DNA from 2 places in the Cellulomonas sp. EB106-03-03-XG116 genome. Region 1 is predicted to be linked to the other one. Evidence: predicted binding sites of a transcription regulator. Region 1 holds the regulator's gene; the other holds the start of a gene.
What was found. The regulator HrcA, encoded in region 1, represses chaperone genes, less so after heat shock. The targets are predictions, from matches to a motif close to TTNGCACTCGNNNNNNNCGAGTGCNAA.
Positions count from the first base shown of each region.

Region 2: groL (chaperonin GroEL) is a predicted target of HrcA. The motif match lies at 2,058-2,084, and genes of this name have one in related genera.

Region 1 is NZ_JBYTEP010000022.1:43,455-47,866, forward strand. Features, by position in the region: gene AC3WUG_RS10330 (DUF3097 domain-containing protein) at 1-506, opposite strand, end outside; gene AC3WUG_RS10335 (MFS transporter) at 556-2,058, shown strand; gene hrcA (heat-inducible transcriptional repressor HrcA) at 2,114-3,145, shown strand; gene dnaJ (molecular chaperone DnaJ) at 3,240-4,373, shown strand; gene AC3WUG_RS10350 (16S rRNA (uracil(1498)-N(3))-methyltransferase) at 4,376-4,412, shown strand, end outside.
Region 2 is NZ_JBYTEP010000039.1:9,707-14,118, forward strand. Features, by position in the region: gene groL (chaperonin GroEL) at 270-1,895, opposite strand; gene AC3WUG_RS14005 (glycoside hydrolase family 15 protein) at 2,161-3,450, shown strand; gene AC3WUG_RS14010 (cold-shock protein) at 3,533-3,736, opposite strand; gene AC3WUG_RS14015 (LytR C-terminal domain-containing protein) at 3,856-4,412, opposite strand, start outside.

The sequences.
Region 1 (4,412 bases):
CCCACCTTCTTGCCCGGCCCGGGGCGGAAGTCGCGCAGCGCGTCGACGAGGTTGTCGACGCCGTCGAGCAGCTCGACGACCACGCCCTCGGCGCGCAGGTCGTCGCCCCAGACCTTCTCGACGAGCTCGGCGTCGTGCTTGCCCTCGACCCAGATCCGGCTGCCGATCGCGACGCGCGCGCGCTGGTCGGCCGCTGCGAGGGACCCGGACGCGGTGCGCTTCGGGCCGGTCGGCGCGGTCGGCCGCGGCGGCACCAGCTCGACCGGCTTGCCGTCGACCCAGAACCCCGGCCCGAGCCGGAACGTCCGCGTGCGCCCGCGGCGGTCCTCCAGGACGACCACGTGCTCGCCGCCCGACTTCTCGACCCGGACGACCGCGCCGACCCAGCCGGTCGTGACCTCCTCGACGACCAGGCCGCGCTCGGCGGGGGTGGGGGTCGAGGTGGGCCGGCGGTGCGCGCTCGGGGAGCCCGCGGACAGGACGTCGGTTCCGTAGCGGTCGGTCACCCGCGGCAGCCTAGGTGCCGACCGCTCGCCCGCGTGGTACGACACGACGGTGACGTCGAGCCCCGCGCAGCACCCCGACCGCCCCGGCACCGCGACCCGGTCGGAGCCGGACCCGCACCGGTGGCGCGCGCTGGGCGTGTGCCTGGCGATCGGGTTCATCACGATGCTCGACGTCTCCATCGTCAACGTCGCGCTGCCGTCGATCGAGCGCAGCCTGGACGCCGGCGCCAGCCAGCTCCAGCTCATCGTCGCGGGGTACACGCTCGCGTTCGGCCTGGTCCTGGTGCCCGCGGGCCGGCTGGGCGACGCGCGCGGCCGCCGCGGGCTGTTCCTGCTCGGCCTGACCGGGTTCGCCCTCACCAGCCTGGGCGCAGGGCTGGCCCCGTCCGACGAGCTGCTGGCCGTCGCCCGGCTGCTCCAGGGGATGAGCGCGGGCCTGCTGAACCCGCAGGTGGTCGGGACGATCCAGCAGCTGTTCACCGGGTACGAGCGCGGGAAGGCGTTCGGCTACTTCGGCGCGACCATCGGGGTGTCGACGGCGCTGGGCCCGCTGCTCGGCGGCCTGATCATCCAGGCGTTCGGCGCCGAGGAGGGCTGGCGCTGGGTGTTCTTCGTGAACGTCCCGGTGATCGCGGTGGTGCTGCCGCTCGCGGTGCGGTTCCTGCCCCGCGGCGTGGCCGGCCGGCCGTCCGGCACCCTCGGCCCGCGCGGCCGGCCCCGGCTGGACGGCGTCGGCCTCACCGGCGTCGCGCTCACCGCCGCGACGGTCATGGTGCCGTTCGTCACGACGACGGGGGAGGGCGGCGACGACCCGGCCCGCTGGTGGTGGCTCGCCGTCGCGGCCGTGCTCGGGGTGGCGACCGTGCTGTGGGAGCGCCGGTACCAGCGGCGCACGGGCGCCGCCGTGCTGGACCCGCGGGTGCTCGGCGAGCCGTCGTTCCGGAACGGGGCGCTGCTCGGGATCGCGTACTTCGGCGGGTTCACCTCGGTGTTCCTGGTGGCGACGCTGTACCTGCAGCAGGTGGCCGGGTTCACGCCGCTGCAGGCCGGGCTGGTCAACATGCCGTTCGCGATCGCCTCCGCCGTGTCCGCCCAGCGCTCGGGCCGGCTGGTGGCGAGCCGCGGGCGCGCGCTCGTGGTGATCGGCCTGGTGCTCGTGGTCGCCGGCCTCGTGGGCACCGACCTGGCGATCCGGCTCGTCGAGCCGCCGGCCGTCGGCTTCGTCATGGCGGCGACCCAGATGGTCGCGGGCGCCGGCAGCGGCCTGGTGATCGCCCCGAACCAGACGCTCACGCTCGCGCGGGTGCCGGTCGAGCGGGCCGGGGTCGCGGGCAGCATGCTCCAGGTCGGCCAGCGGGTCGGGTCGGCGCTCGGCGTCGCGGTCGCCCTGTCCACCTACTACTCCGCCCTGGCCTCGGGCGTCGACGGCAGCGTGGCGGCCGGGCGGGCGCTGCTGCTCACCGTGTCGCTCGTCGCCGTCGCGCTCGTCGTCGGGGTGCTGGACCTCCGGGCGCGGCGCCGGGACGCGGCGACCGCGCCGGCGGACGCGTAGAATTGGCACTCGGTCAGAACGAGTGCCAGGACGAGCGCCGGCCGGGGAGGTGGCGATGAGCGAGGACCGCAGGCTGGACGTGCTGCGGGCGATCGTGGAGGACTACGTCGCCACCCGCGAGCCCGTCGGCTCCCGCGCCCTGGTCGAGCGGCACTCCCTGGGGGTGTCGCCCGCGACGATCCGCAACGACATGGCGGCCCTCGAGGACGCCGGTCTCATCGTGCAGCCGCACACCTCGGCCGGCCGGGTGCCGACCGACAAGGGCTACCGGCTGTTCGTCGACCGCCTGGCGACGATCAAGCCGCTGTCCGCGCCGGAGCGCCGCGCGATCGAGACGTTCCTCGAGGACGCGGCCGACCTGGACGACGTCGTCGACCGCTCGGTGCGGCTGCTCGCGCAGCTGACGCACCAGGTCGCCGTCGTGCAGTACCCGTCGCTGCGCCGGACCGCGCTGCGGCACGTCGAGCTGGTCCCGGTCGGCGACCGGCACCTGCTGGTGGTCATCATCACCGACCACGGCCGCGTCGAGCAGCGCACCATCGAGGTGCCGGACCCGCTCGACGCCGGGACCGTGGCGCGGCTGCGGATCCGGCTCAACACGGCGGCCGCGGGCCGGCGGCTGGCCGAGCTCGGCACGGCGCTGTCCGACCTGGCCGACGACTTCGCCGCCGCGGACGGCCCGCTCGTGCGCGGCGTCGTCGCGGTGGTCGAGGACACGCTGGCGCAGGAGAGCGAGGAGCGCGTCGTCCTGGCGGGCACCGCGAACCTGGTGCGCGGCGGTGGCGCGGACTTCGCGCACACCATCAGCCCCGTCCTGGAGGCGCTGGAGGAGCAGGTCGTCCTGCTGCGCCTGCTGGGCGAGATGGCCGAGGACGAGGCCGCGGTCTCCGTCCGCATCGGCCGCGAGACCCAGCACGAGGGTCTGCTGGAGACGAGCTTCGTGACCACCGGCTACGGCGGCCCGGACGGCGGCGGGACCGCGGTCGCGCGGATCGGCTCCGTCGGGCCGCTCCGCATGGACTACCCCGGGACCATCGCGTCGGTGCGCGCCGTCGCCCGGTACCTGTCCCGGATCCTCGCCGGATGACCGGCCGCCGGGCACCGACGCGGTCCCGCGCACGTTCGACATGAGCAACCGACCCGCGCCCGCGCGCGGCCCCCACACGCACAGGAAGTGACGAGTGAGCGACTACTACGAGGTGCTGGGCGTCGAGCGTGACGCCACGCCCGAGCAGATCAAGAAGGCCTACCGGCGCCTCGCGCGCGAGCTGCACCCCGACGTGGCGGGGGCGGACGCGGGCTCCGAGGACCGGTTCAAGGACGTGTCGCGGGCGTACGAGGTGCTGTCGAACCCCGAGAAGCGGCGCATGTACGACCTGGGCGCCGACCCGTCGGCCCCCGGCGGCGGCATGGGCGGCCAGGGCGGCTTCGGCTTCCAGGACATCTTCGAGACGTTCTTCGGCGCCGCCGCCGGCGCGGGCGCGCAGCGCGGCCCCATCCCGCGCGCCCGCCGCGGCCAGGACGCGCTGCTGCGCCTCGACATCGACCTCGCCGAGGCGACGTTCGGCACGCACCGCGAGGTCCCGGTCGAGACGGCCGTGGTCTGCCCGACCTGCGACGGCACCTGCTGCCGCCCGGGCACCTCGCCGCGCACCTGCGACGTCTGCGGCGGCCGCGGGTCGGTGCAGCGGGTCGCGCGGTCGTTCCTCGGCCAGGTGATGACCTCGCAGCCGTGCGCCGCGTGCCACGGCTTCGGCACCGTCATCCCCGAGCCCTGCACCGAGTGCGCCGGCGAGGGCCGGGTCCGCTCGCGCCGCACGCTCGAGGTCGACGTCCCGGCGGGCGTCGACACCGGCACCCGGATCAAGCTCACCGCGCAGGGCGAGGTCGGCCCCGCCGGCGGCCCCGCGGGTGACATCTACCTCGAGGTGCGCGAGCGCAAGCACGACACGTTCGTCCGCGAGGGCGACGACCTGCACTGCACGCTCGAGGTCCCGATGACCGCGGCCGCGCTCGGCACCGTGCTCACGCTCGACACCCTCGACGGCCCGCAGGAGGTCGACCTGCGCCCGGGCACCCAGCCCGCGCAGATCGTCACGCTGCGCGGCCTCGGCGTCGGCCACCTGCACGCGGGCGGCCGCGGCGACCTGCACGTGCACGTCGACGTCCACGTCCCGACGTCGCTCGACGACGAGCAGGCCGAGCTGCTGCGCAAGCTCGCCGGCCTGCGCGGCGAGGAGCGCCCCGAGGCGCGGCTGTCGGCCTCCGGCGGCGGCGTGTTCGCGAAGCTCCGCGACAAGCTCGCCGGGCGCTGAGTGTGACCGCACCCGTCTTCCTGGCCGAGCCGGGCGACC
Region 2 (4,412 bases), on a different contig from region 1:
CGCCGACTCTCCACTACGCGCCTGCGCGTGACCGGCCGCGCACAGTCCGACTCTGCAGGTTCGGCGAGATGGCAGCTCTCGGCTGTGCGGGTGCGGGCGGTACAGCCGAGAGTTGCCACCTCGGCGGGGTGGCGGCGCGCGGGGCGCGGGCGCGGCGCGAGGGGCGCGCGGCGCCCGGGCGCGGACGCAGAACGGGCCGGTCACCCCGGGGGGTGACCGGCCCGTTCAGGCGCGGTGGGGGGCGCTCACGCGCCCCGCTGCGGCGGGACTCAGAAGTCCATGCCGCCCATGCCGCCGTCGGCCGGGCCGGCCGGAGCGGCCTTCTCCGGCTTGTCGGCGACGACCGCCTCGGTGGTGAGGAACAGCGCCGCGATGGACGACGCGTTCTGCAGCGCGGAGCGCGTGACCTTGACCGGGTCGTTGACGCCCGCGGCCAGCAGGTCCTCGTACACGCCGGTCGCGGCGTTGAGGCCCTGGCCGGAGGGGAGGTTGCGCACCTTCTCCGCCACGACGCCGCCCTCGAGGCCCGCGTTCACGGCGATCTGCTTGAGCGGGGCGTCGATCGCGACCTTCACGATGTTCGCGCCCGTCGCCTCGTCGCCCTCGAGCTCGAGCTTCTCGAACGCCACGGCACCGGCCTGGATGAGCGCCACGCCACCACCGGCGACGATGCCCTCCTCGACGGCCGCCTTCGCGTTGCGCACGGCGTCCTCGATGCGGTGCTTGCGCTCCTTCAGCTCGACCTCGGTCGCCGCGCCGGCCTTGATGACGGCCACGCCGCCGGCCAGCTTGGCGAGGCGCTCCTGGAGCTTCTCGCGGTCGTAGTCCGAGTCCGAGTTCTCGATCTCGGCACGGATCTGGTTCACGCGGCCCTGGATCTGCGCCGCGTCGCCCGCACCCTCGACGATCGTGGTCTCGTCCTTGGTCACGACGACCTTGCGCGCCTGGCCGAGGACCTCGAGGCCCACGGTGTCGAGCTTGAGGCCGACGGTCTCGGAGACGACCTGGCCACCCGTGAGGATCGCCATGTCCTGCAGCATCGCCTTGCGGCGGTCGCCGAAGCCGGGCGCCTTGACGGAGACCGACTTGAAGGTGCCGCGGATCTTGTTGACGACGAGCGTGGCCAGGGCCTCGCCCTCGACGTCCTCGGCGACGATGAACAGCGGCTTGCCGGACTGGATGACCTTCTCCAGCAGCGGCAGCAGGTCCTTGACGTTCGAGATCTTCGACTCGACGAGCAGCACGTAGGCGTCCTCGAGGACGGCCTCCTGGCGCTCCGGGTCGGTCACGAAGTACGCCGACAGGAAGCCCTTGTCGAAGCGCATGCCCTCCGTGAGCTCGAGCTCCAGGCCGAGGGCGTTGGACTCCTCGACCGTGATGACGCCCTCCTTGCCCACCTTGTCGAGGGCCTCGGCGATGAGCTCGCCGATGGCGGTGTCGCCGGCGGAGATGGACGCGGTGGCGGCGATCTCCTCCTTGGTCTCGATCTCCTTCGCCTGGTCCAGCAGGGCGGCGGTGACGGCCTCGACGGCCTGCTCGATGCCGCGCTTGAGGGCGATCGGGTTGGCGCCGGCCGCGACGTTGCGCAGGCCCTCGCGCACGAGCGCCTGGGCGAGCACGGTGGCGGTGGTGGTGCCGTCGCCCGCGACGTCGTCCGTCTTCTTGGCGACCTCCTTGACGAGCTCCGCGCCGATCTTCTCGAACGGGTCCTCGAGCTCGATCTCCTTGGCGATGGAGACACCGTCGTTGGTGATCGTGGGGGCGCCCCACTTCTTGTCCAGGACGACGTTGCGGCCCTTGGGGCCGAGGGTGACCTTGACGGTGTCGGCGAGGGTGTTGAGACCCCGCTCGATGCCGCGACGGGCCTCCTCGTTGAAGGCAATGATCTTGGCCATGGGGCTATCGATCCTTCACTCTGGCTCGTGGTTCGGCCGGTCGGTGCCCGCGACGGACGGCCGCGCCGGCCCGGCGGTCATGTCCCGTCGGGCGGCGGACCTCACCTGGTCGGCCTGGGTTGTCATTCTGTCACTCTCGACCCGAGAGTGCTAAGCACATGGTTAGCACTCGACCCCATCGAGTGCAAGGCGCTCCGCCCTCGGCGGACAGCCGCCGGCCGGACCCGCGACCGACCCCGGCGCCCGGCCGGATAGCCTGCCGGGCATGCACCGCCGCCCCCTCGTCGCCGCCGTCGTGCTGGCGTCCCTCGCCGCGGTGCTGGTGGCCTGGGGCGCGACCGGCCCGCGCACCCGCACGATCGACCTGTACAGCGAGGGCGTCGTCGCGACGCCGGCGGGGCCGGAGCTGGTCCCGGCCGGCGGGCAGCCGCTGCTCCACGAGGGCACCCGCGTCGAGGTCGACCCCGCCACCACGGCCGACGACGACCTGGCCGCGGAGCAGCGGGCCTGGCTCGCCGCGGGCACCGTCCCCGGCGCGGACGGCCCGTACGCCGACATGGTGACCGACGCCCTGCTGGACCTGCACACGCTCGTGCAGGACGACGGCGCCGCCGTCGCGGCGTGGACGCCCTACTGGCGGTACGTGTGGCCGCGGGACGCGTCGTTCGTCGCCGTCGCCCTGGCCCGGACGGGGCACCTGGCCGACGCGCGCGAGGTGCTGGGCTTCCTGACCCGCGTGCAGGCCGCGGACGGGTCCTTCGAGGCCCGGTACCTGCCGGACGGCTCCGGGGCCGTGCCCGACGACCGGGCGCCGCAGACGGACGGCACCGGCTGGTCGCTGTGGGCGGCCGGCCAGGTGGTGGCCGCCGCGCCCGAGGCGGAGCGGGCGGCGGTGGCCGCCGAGCTCGCGCCGCTGGTCCGCCGGGGTGCCGCGCACGCGGTCGCGCTGGTCGCGGGCGACGGGCTGCCGCCGGCCTCGCCCGACTACTGGGAGGTCGCCGAGGACGAGCTGACCCTCGGCACCGTGGCGCCGCTCCTGGCCGGGCTGGAGGCCGCGGGGCCGGTCCTCGACCTGCTCGGGGACGCGCAGGCCGCCCGGGAGGCGCGGGACGCCGCCGGGCGGACCCGCGCGGCGGTGGAGCGGGAGTTCGGCGACGACACCGCCTACGGCCGGTACGCGAGCGGCGGCGTGGCCGACGCGGCGAGCGCGTTCGCGCTGCCGCCGTTCCAGCCGTCGGCGCTGGCCGGGGCGGCGGACGCCTGGCAGGCGTCGGCGGCCGCGATGGCGCGCCCCGCGGGCGGGCTGGCGCCGGGCGCGGGCTGGCGGCAGGACGGCATCTCCTGGACGCCCCAGACGTCGCTCTACGCGCTGACGGCCGCCGTCAACGGCGACGACACCCAGGCGCACGAACGGCTCACCTGGCTGGACGCGCACCGCACCTCGATGGGCGCGCTGCCGGAGAAGGTGCTCGCGGACGGGTCGCCCGCGGCCGTCGCCCCGCTCGCCTGGACCGCGGCGTGCGTGGTCCTGGCGGTCACGGCGCTCGACGGCTGACGCCCCGCACGCCGGGGGGACGGGCGCGGGACCGGGGCGGCGTGCCCCGGCCCCGCGGCGGCGCCTCGGCGCCGGGACCGGCTCAGAGCGGGCGGACCTGCTCGGCCTGCGGGCCCTTGGTGCCCTGCCCGACCTCGAACTCCACCGACTGCCCCTCCTCGAGGCTGCGGTACCCGTTGGTCTGGATGGCGCTGAAGTGGACGAACAGGTCCTGGCCGCCGTCGGCCGGGGTGATGAACCCGTAGCCCTTCTCGGCGTTGAACCACTTGACGGTTCCCTGCGGCATGCGTGCTCCTGAAGAAGGCGTGATCGGTGCGACGCAGGGGCCGTGGCCTCCCCCGGTGCTGGGGAGCGGTCACCGCGACGCGGCCGAGACTAGCCCCGCCCCCCGACCGGCGGAAGGGGTCAGCGCCCGAAGTCCGCCAGCAGGAGGACGACGACGCCCTCGGGCGCGGTACCCGCGTCCTCGACGACGTTGGCGATGCCGAGCGAGTCCGCGACCTGCTGCGCCGTCGCCGCGAGGTCGGCGCTGCCGTAGAAGACGGTCGTCTGCTGGAGACCGCCGGCGTTGCCGTTGCCGGTCGTGACCGCCGTGAAGCCGGCGTCCTCCAGGTCGCCCGCCGCGCCCGCGGCGAGGCCCGAGCGGTTCGACGCGTTGAGCACGCGCACGTCCGTGGTGAGGTCGGCCGTGGGGGCCGGCTCCTCCTCGACGGGCGGCTCCTCGGTCTCCGCCGGGGCCTCGGCGCCCGGGTCCTCGGCCTCCGTCGTCTCCTCGGCGGGCGCGGACGACTCCGGCTCGCTCGGCGCCGCGGCGGCCGGCTCGGACGAGTCGCCGAACCCCGGCAGGCGGCCGTCCCACGACGACGCCCACGCCACGAGACCGACCGTGACGGCGGGGACCAGGACGACCACCGCGACGAACGGCCACCACCGGCTCCACCAGCTGCGGGGCGCGCGGTGCA